2 regions of the Comamonas sp. Tr-654 genome follow, and region 2 is predicted to be linked to the other one. Evidence: predicted binding sites of a transcription regulator. Region 2 holds the regulator's gene; the other holds the start of a gene.
What was found. Region 2 encodes FNR, which switches genes on or off when oxygen is low (the NO sensors DNR and NnrR bind a similar motif). Its sites were predicted from a motif close to TTGATNNNNATCAA; they were not measured.
Positions count from the first base shown of each region.

Region 1: F3J24_RS06350 (DASS family sodium-coupled anion symporter) is a predicted target of FNR. The motif match lies at 2,475-2,488, and genes of this name have one in related genera.

Region 1 covers NZ_VWWQ01000002.1:136,001-140,760, reverse strand. The annotation lists gene F3J24_RS06360 (CMD domain protein) at 1-213, shown strand, start outside; gene F3J24_RS06355 (alkylhydroperoxidase domain protein) at 210-800, shown strand; gene F3J24_RS06350 (DASS family sodium-coupled anion symporter) at 810-2,315, opposite strand; gene F3J24_RS06345 (hypothetical protein) at 2,584-2,901, shown strand; tRNA gene F3J24_RS06340 (tRNA-Met) at 2,986-3,062, opposite strand; gene rplQ (50S ribosomal protein L17) at 3,103-3,486, opposite strand; gene rpoA (DNA-directed RNA polymerase subunit alpha) at 3,623-4,621, opposite strand; gene rpsD (30S ribosomal protein S4) at 4,733-4,760, opposite strand, start outside.
Region 2 covers NZ_VWWQ01000007.1:199,881-204,640, forward strand. The annotation lists gene F3J24_RS20775 (sulfite exporter TauE/SafE family protein) at 1-575, opposite strand, end outside; gene hemN (oxygen-independent coproporphyrinogen III oxidase) at 579-1,961, opposite strand; gene fnr (fumarate/nitrate reduction transcriptional regulator Fnr) at 2,231-2,953, shown strand; gene F3J24_RS20790 (hypothetical protein) at 3,120-3,383, opposite strand; gene F3J24_RS20795 (FixH family protein) at 3,803-4,108, opposite strand; gene ccoG (cytochrome c oxidase accessory protein CcoG) at 4,192-4,760, opposite strand, start outside.

The sequences.
Region 1 (4,760 bases), on a different contig from region 2:
CATCTGCTGGCCTACCACCCACGCGATGCGAGTGCGCAGACCTTGCTGGCGCTACAGCAGGCTGGCTGGAGCGAGACCGATATCGTCATCCTGTCCCAGCTCGCCTCTTTCCTGTCCTTCCAGATCCGCCTCGTGGCGGGGCTGCGCGTGCTTGGCGTACGAGCTGCAGTCACCACGGAATCTTCCACCCTCGCCCTGCAAGCCCAGCCATGACCACCACGCACAACACCTCCCCCCAGGTCTTCACCCAGAAGCAGCTCGACTGGCAACCATGGATAGCTCCGCTGGAGGAGAGCGAGCTGAGCGAGCGCCACCATGCGGGGCTGGTGGATGCGGCGCGCGCGCGTTCACCCTATTTCCGGCTGCTGGCGCGCGACCCCGACACGCTCGGAGCACGCACGCGCACCGACAAGGACATCTTCTACAACCCAGACGCAGGCCTGCCGCGCGCCGAGCGTGAACTGGCAGCAGCAGCAACCTCACGCACCAACGGCTGCATCTACTGCGCTTCGGTACATGCACGCTTTGCCTCGCATTTCTCGCAACGCGCAGCCGATGTGCAGCGCCTGCTCGATGAAGGCCCGGGCAGCGATCTGGGTCCGCGCTGGAACGCCATCGTCGCCGCCGCCGTGGCCTTGACGCAGACGCCGCCCGCGCTGGAGTCCAGTCATATCGATGCGCTGCGCGCCGCCGGGCTCGACGATACTGCCATCTCCGATGCGATTCACGGCACGGCCTTCTTCAACTGGGCCAACCGGCTCATGCTGTCGCTGGGCGAGCCTCTGGATATGGCCACCTGAGGCCGTAGGTCACCACAGCCCCAGCAGCTTCCACCAGGCAGCGCCGACGACAGCGAAGATCAGTAGTTCCAGCACGCACATGACAGCACCTACGCGCCACCAGACACCCAAAGTCACATAGCCGCTGCCGAAGATGATGGGCGATGTTCCGGTCGCGTAGTGCGTCAACGTCATCATGATGGCCGAACCGGCCGTCATCATCAGCATGAAGGGCACGACGTAGTCGGCTGGGATCAGTTGCGCACCCACGGTCAGAAAGGCCAGCATCATGGCGCTGATATGGGCGGTGGTGCTGGCAAACAGATAGTGCGAGAAGACGAAGACGCCCACCAGAATGGCGGCCACAGGCAGCCAGTCCAGGCCGCTGGCGACGATGGCATTCTTCAGGCCTTCGGCAAACCAGGCGACCACCCCTAGCTTGTTGAGCTGCTCGGCCAGCATCACCAGGGCACCGAACCAGATCAGGGTGTCCCAGGCACTTTTTTCGGACAGCACGTCATCCCAGTCGATGGTCCCAGTGATGATCAAGGCGAACAAACCGAGAAAAGCCACCACGGTCGGGTCCAGCATGAAGGCCGGACCGAACAGCATCTGCGGCACATTCGCCCACAGCAGCAGCATCATGCCGAAAGTCCCGAGCATCACCCGCTCCTTGCCCGACAGCGGGCCCATGCGGGCCATCTCGGCACGAGCATACTCCACGGCATTGGGCGTCGCCTTGAGCTCGGGAGGCGACAGCAGATAGACCGCCAGCGGCATCAACAGCAGACACAGCAGGCCTGGCAGCAGCATGTACAGCGCCCAACTTGTCCAGCTCAGATGCAGAGACTGGCCCGTGGCCTTGGCCACCAGGTCCACCACCAGGGGATTGGGCGCCGTTGCGGTCAGGAACATGGCCGAGGTGATCGGGTTGGAGTGGTAGTTGACTAGTGCCAGATAGGTCCCGACTTTGCCTTGCGTTCCCTTGGCCGGGTCCGACTCGAAGGCATTGGCAATGGACTTCATGATCGGATGCACGATGCCGCCGCCGCGCGCCGTGTTGCTGGGGGTGAACGGGGCCAGTACCAGCTCACAGATCGCAAGTCCGTAACCTATGCCTATGGTGCGCTTGCCCATCAGCGCAATGAACAGCAGGCCGATGCGGTTGCCGAGCCCTGTCTTCTTGAGGCCACGCGAGATCAGAACCGCCACCACGATCAGCCAGATCAGGGGGTTCGCAAAGCTGCTCAGCGCATCCGTGATCGCACCCTTGGAGGAACTGGAGGTCACCTGGGACAGCGACACGATGACAATCGCCATCAGAGCCATCACGCCAATGGGCATGACCTTGAGAATGATCGCCACGATGGTCGTCAGAAAGATGGCCACCAGCTGCCATGCCTTGGTATCCAGCCCAGCTGGCACCGGCGTCAGCAGCAGACCGACCAGCACCAGGGTGGCAATCAATGCAGGCACCAGCCGAAACGGCACGGCCGCTTTGAGGTAGCGGAACATCGAGACGATTTTCTCGAACATACAAGTCCTTTTCTTTACCTGCAGCGCATCGCGACACCATACCTCAGCTCGGAGAAATCCAGGAGACACGGACGGGCATTGGTGCTCGGGTCGCAGACTGGCATCATGATGCAGTGCCGCACGGCCTCGTCCCCAGGCCGACGTTCACCTTGCCGGCATTTGATCAGCATCAAGACTTGTGGAGGCAAAACCGACGGCCAGGCCCCTGGTATGCCAGCATCCGGGTCTGGGACAGATGTCCATGGATTGAGCAGGAGAGCCACCCTACATGCCAGCGAACCGATTCTTGCCCGATGAATGGGAAAACCGCCTTGAGGAAATAGACCTGGAGATCCTGCATCAGGCCGCTATCTGCAAGATCCGGCTGCTTGAGCCCGGTGCCGTGGAGCGTGTGCTGGCCAACGATGTCGGCATCTGCGGGGCCATGCATGAGACGGCATTCCGGACCTTGCGCGGTCTGCTCTATCTGCACTACACCGAGGTGCTGCATATCAGCGAGGTGCTCAGTCCGGAAATCGCCCAGGTGATCGCCGACCGCGTACGCGAGCATCTGCGCCGTCGCTCAGGCACGCAGTCAGGGGTATGACGAGTTAAGGCGGGTGCAGCCTTCTGGCCCATGGAGAAAATGGACAAAAAAAAGGTCACGACAATGTCGTGACCTTTTTTAATTTGGTTGCGCGAGAAGGATTTGAACCTCCGACCTTTGGGTTATGAGCCCAACGAGCTACCAGACTGCTCCATCGCGCGGTATTTCCAAATTATAGCAGGCTTTGCAGCCTGCTCGGGCTTATTCAGCTGCTGCAGCGGCTTCTTCAGCGCGCTCAACCAGTTCCACATAGGCCATGGGAGCGTTGTCGCCCACGCGGAAGCCCATCTTCAGGATACGTGTGTAGCCGCCGGGACGCTGAGCGTTGCGGGGACCCAGCACGTTGAACAGCTTGGTCACGCTGTCGCGGTCGCGCAGACGGTCAAAAGCCAGACGGCGGTTAGCCACGGTGTCAACCTTGGCCAGAGTGATCATGGGCTCGATGACGCGACGCAGTTCCTTGGCCTTGGGGACCGTGGTCTTGATAGCTTCGTGCTCGATCAGCGAGTTCATCATGTTCTGCAGCATTGCCTTGCGGTGTGCAGAAGTGCGGTTCAGTTTGCGGAGGCCGTTGCCGTGACGCATGGTGCTTTTCCTTTGCTCCCCGTTTTTATCCGGAGATCTTTTTTAAATTAAATCAGGCAGCCGTATCAGGTACTGCCCGAGGCACTTGGACTTTGCCAAAACCGATCGATTTCAGCAAAGTCCTCTATTGTAGCGATTAACGCTTTTCCAGGCCAGCTGGTGGCCAGTTCTCGAGCTTCATGCCCAGCGTCAGACCGCGGGAAGCCAGAACTTCCTTGATCTCGTTGAGCGACTTACGACCCAGGTTGGGAGTCTTGAGCAGCTCGTTTTCGGTACGCTGGATGAGGTCACCGATGTAGTAGATGTTCTCTGCCTTGAGGCAGTTGGCAGAACGCACGGTGAGCTCGAGCTCGTCCACGGGACGCAGCAGGATGGGATCGAACGAGGTCGCAGCACCGCGGCCACCGGCAGGAGCGTCGAACACGCTGGCGATATCGCCACCGTCGAGCTGGGCAAACACTGCCAGCTGCTCCACCAGGATCTTGGCGGATGCGCGCACTGCGTCTTCAGCGGTGATGGCACCGTTGGTTTCGATTTCCAGAACCAGCTTGTCCAGATCGGTACGCTGTTCCACACGTGCGGATTCGACAGCGTAGCTCACGCGCTTGACGGGCGAGAACGAAGCGTCGAGCACGATACGGCCGATCGACTTGGTCGATTCGTCACCGTAGCGGCGCACGTTGCCGGGCACATAGCCGCGGCCCTTTTCCACCTTGATCTGCATGTCCAGCTTGCCGCCTTGCGACAGATGAGCAATCACATGATCAGGGTTGACGATTTCTACGTCGTGGGGGGTCTGAATGTCACGGGCAGTGACAACACCTTCGCCATCCTTGCGCAGGCTCAGGGTGACTTCGTCACGATTGTGCAGCTTGAACACCACACCCTTGAGGTTCAGCAGGATGTTCGTCACATCTTCCTGGACACCGTCGATGGAGGAGTACTCATGCAGCACTCCAGCAATCGTCACTTCCGTCGCTGCGTAACCCACCATGGAGGAGAGCAGAACACGGCGCAGGGCATTGCCCAGCGTATGACCGTAGCCACGCTCGAACGGCTCCAGAACAACCTTGGCACGGTTGTGACCAAGTTGCTCGACATTGATTGTCTTGGGCTTCAGCAAATTCGTTTGCATGCAGACTTCCTCTCAATACCCTCGGCTCGTTACACCGGTAAGGCTGGTGAAGCACCCACGGCGCGATGCCTCGCGCCGTGGGGACGGTTACAGAAATGTCGCTGCTAAAGATTAACGCGAGTACAACTCAACGATCAGG
Region 2 (4,760 bases):
AACCAGGGGCCCGCCAGCAACCACACGGCGCCGCCAACGGCAAAGGCTGCCATTGACAGAGCACCTTGCCAGACTCCGCCACTCAGCGCGGCCACCAGCACTGCCGAATACAGCAAACCGCAAGGCATCAGGGCCCAGGCAAAGCCTGCGGCCAGACTCCCTCCCGGGGCGACGACCCAGGGCTGGACCCTGGTCCAGACAGAGCGCCCAGCCTGCTCCAGCCAGACCGGTTGTCGCGCCTGCACCAGCATGGCCAGACCCCAGGCCATAACCGCGACATGCATCAGCGTCCAGAGCTTCTGCAAGGCCGTTGTCTGGCTGGTCAGCCAGGCCAGACTCTCCATGGCCACGGCCGCCACTCCGCCCAGCAGGGCATAACCAGCAATGCGTCCCAGATGAAACAGACTGGTACGCAGCCATTGGCGTTTTTGCAGGCCGTGCAAGGCGATGACCTGGCCGTCGCTGGCAGGCCTTGCACCCGTCACGACGCTGCAAGGTGCAGCGCACATCACAAGACAATGGGGCCCACCCACGAGCCCCATGATCAAAGCAGTCCAGACCAGCGAAAACAACATGCGCTAGATGATGCGTGAAAAGCGCGCGCGGTTTCGGTCGGCCTGCAAATATCGATCAAACAGCATGGCTACTCCGCGCACAAAAAACCAGCCCAGGCCCGTGACCTTGAAGCCCTCGTCGGATAGCTGAACCAGGCCATTGCGCTGCATTTCCGCAAGTGCTGCCAACTCCCGAGCAAAGTACTCGCGGAAATTGATCAGCCAGGCCTGCTCCATCGGCTCGTACAGGACGGAGCCCTGACACATGATGGCCATGATGATGGCCCTGCGCACCAGATCGTCACGCGAGAGCGCCAATCCGCGCTGCACGGGCAGCATGCCGCCATCAATGGCGTCGTAATACTCTTCCAGGGTCTTGACGTTCTGGCTGTAGGTGGCGCCCACCTTGCCGATGGCCGATACGCCCAGCGCAATCAGGTCGCAATCGGGCTGGGTGCTGTAGCCCTGGAAGTTGCGATGCAGGCGCCCCTGACGCTTGGCGATGGCCAGAGAGTCGTCGGGCAACGCAAAGTGATCCATGCCCACATAGACATAGCCGCCATTCATGAAGGCATCGATTGCGCCGGAGAGCATGTTCAGCTTCTCCTGTCCCATGGGCAAGTCAGCCGATGCAATACGCCTTTGCGGCTTGAAGCGCTCGGGCAGATGCGCATAGGCATACAGTGCAATGCGGTCGGGACGCAGCTCATTGACCTGGGCCAGCGTTCGCGCAAAAGACTCGGATGTCTGCTTGGGCAGACCGTAGATCAGGTCCACATTGATGGAGACAAAGCCCAGCCGGCGGGCCTCGGCCACCAGTTCAAAGACTTGCTCGGCGGGCTGCTCCCGGTGCACCGCTTTCTGCACTGCGGGGTCAAAATCCTGCACGCCAAAGCTCAGGCGATTGAAGCCCATGTCCTTGAGTGTCTTCAGCCTCTCGTTGCTCACGGTACGCGGATCGACTTCGATGGAATATTCGCCAGCCGGATCGAGCTTGAAATGCTCACGCATCAGGACCATCAGCTGCTGCAGTTCGGCATCGCTGAAGAAGGTCGGCGTGCCGCCTCCAAGATGCAGCTGGCTTACCAGCTGGCCTTTGCCACAATGCTCGGTATGCATGGCCAGTTCACGGCCCAGATAATCCAGATACTCGGCAGCCTTCTCATGATGCTTGGTCACTATCTTGTTGCAGGCGCAGTAATAGCAAAGCGACTCACAAAACGGCACATGCACATAAACGGACAAGGGCAAGGCACGTGAGCCCGAATGCGTCTTGCGCTGTTTCAATGCCAGGATATAGTCGTCTGCACCAAAAGCCTCAACAAAACGGTCGGCTGTTGGAAATGATGTGTAGCGCGGGCCGGGAATATCAAAGCGGCTCAGCAACTCGGGCGTGACTGCGGTCATAACTGAAAGTTAGGGTGCGCCCACACTCCACATTGAGCAGATTTCAAAGAAAACCAGATCCTGGAAATCATGCCCATAATGGGCAGAAGCACATGTTTTTGAATGAATACAAACAATGTGCCCCAAGGCAATCCAACTGTCCTTGATGAATATCAAGAGAGCGTAAGGCAAGTACTGCGACAATTTGATCCAACTCATCACTAACTACGAGGTCAATGACCGGCGCGACTCTCCATTCCAAGTCTGTCTGTGCCGTTGCTGAAAAGCCCATGAATCTTCAGACCATCAAAGCATCCTGCTCCAACTGCAATCTGCGTGAACTGTGCATGCCCATGGGCCTGGACGATGAACAAATGGAGCGCATTGACGAAATTGTGGCCACACGCCGCAAGGTCAAACGGGGCGGGCTGCTGTTTCGCAACGGCGAGGAGTTCACCTCGCTGTACGCCATTCGCACCGGCTTCTTCAAGACCAGCGTGGCCACCGAAGACGGTCGCGACCAGGTCACTGGCTTTCAGATGGCCGGCGAGATCATCGGTCTGGACGGAATCGTCAACGACCATCACACCTGCGATGCCGTGGCGCTGGAAGATGCCGAAGTCTGCATCATGCCTTTCGACAAGCTCGAGCAGCTCTCGCGCGAAGTCACAGCACTGCAAAATCATGTGCACAAGGTCATGAGCCGCGAAATCGTGCGTGAGCATGGCGTAATGCTGCTGCTGGGCAGCATGCGCGCCGAAGAACGTCTCGCAGCCTTTGTGCTGAACCTGGTGCAGCGTCTGTCTGCACGCGGCTTTTCGAAGTCGGAGCTGGTGCTGCGCATGACGCGTGAAGAAATCGGCAGCTATCTGGGCCTCAAGCTGGAGACCGTGAGCCGCACCTTCTCCAAGTTCGCCGAGGAAGGCATCATCGAAGTCCGACAGCGCCATCTACGCATTCTGGATACCGAGGCGCTCAGGCGCATCGTCAACAGCCAGCAATGCCAGGACTGAGTTCGACAGCAGCCTTCAAGACAAAGCCCGCAGACAGCGGGCTTTTTTTATGACGGCGAATGCCTGCCAGGAGTTTCCGCTACCGAGGCCGCCGGCACAGCGAGCGCCCAGCCCCGCCATCCGAAGCCGCCACCGGCCTCGAAACTGCGGTCCTGTGCGCAGCGCTTTACTCGACCAGGGGCTCCGAGACTATGCCCTGATTCAGATCGCTGGCCGAACGGCCCAGCATGGCGGTCATCAGTCCGCTGAACACGGTGACCGCCCAGAAGGCAAAAAAGGCCAGGGTGTAAATGCCATTGCGCGACCATTCCAGAGGCGAACCCAGCCAGTGCATGTCCAGCGGGTCCACAAAGGCAAATACCACCATTTCCATGATTGCCGCCGCCAGAAAAGCCGGCCAGACAATCCACATCCAGCGTCGAGCATCCATCGCGATTCTCCTTGGCCTGTGGGTTTGAACCCATTTTGCACAATTGCCATGACTTTCCTCGTCATACCAAGGGCATGCACTCAGATAGGAAACCCTGGACCGCTCTTACTTAAAGAGCTTCCAGCGCTTTATGTGCATCGATTTAAGGTCTATATCTATCTGAAATAGCCTTTGATTAAGCGCTATGCGCTCCTGTTATTGAATACCACCCGGCCCCAGCTTTTACCGGTCCTTGAACGCTGCAGCGAAGGCCAGAACATGCGCTCATGCGGCGCCGGCTGTACGGCAAGCGAGCGCCCTACTCTGCAATCGACCAAGACACCGAGTGCCGCCGCGACCGGCCAGGCTCCAGAAAAGTCTGCAACCAGGGGCGTAAAAAAGGCCGCGAAAGCGGCCTCGGGAATGCGTTGAAATCGCGGTCAGCGATCCAGCGGATGGTCCTTGGCCGGCGTCGCGGCATGGTTGCGCCCCGTCACTGCCGGCGCCAGGCTTTTTTCGCTCTCGGTGAGGCGCTGGTTGATTTCAATGCCGTGACGGTAGTAGTCGGGGTCGATCACAGGATCCGGCTTGCTCATGGCGATATAGGCGGTCACGATGCCCGCGACCACCACCACAGCGGGACCGGCGATGACGAGCCAGACATGGGCAAACTTCCACCAGGGCTTGCCGTCCTCGGGGTGGATGATCTTGGCCTTTTGCGGGGCCTTGGCTTGTGCTGCCGACATGGTGAAACCTCTTTTCAGAAATCTGGCCGCCCCATTGCAAACCTGCAATCGAGCGGCATCAATTGTTGCTGATTCGCGATGCCCTAGCGTGGCACCAGGAACACGGATTTTTCGGAGATACGTCCGGCTCCAGCCGTCAGCGCATCCACATTGAAATGCACAGGGTGCGAGCCGGAAACGGCTGAGCCGTAGGGAATCTGCAGGCGCACCGCAATGCCGCGTGTCTCGGCCGGACCTACCGAGACTTCCTGCTCGGATACGACCTCCAGCTGATCCAGCCCCGTGGCGCTGATGCGATAGCGCTGCTCGGACTCGGTCGCATTCATGATCTGCAGGCGATAGACGTTTTCGAGCTTGCCGCCAGCCACGATGCGCGACAGCGCGGCGCGGTCGCGAATCACGTCGACCTTGAGTGGCTCGCGCAGAACCAGGCTGGCGATCATGGCTGCGCTCAGCGCCAGCAGCACGGTCGAGTAGATCAGCACGCGCGGGCGGAAGATGCGCCGGATCACCTGCGCCTGTTTCCAGAGCTTGGCCACGGCGTTCTGCGTGGTCAGGCGTATCAGGCCGCGCGGGTACTCCATCTTGTCCATCACGGAGTTGCAGGCATCGATGCACAGACCGCAGCCAATGCACTCGTACTGCAACCCCT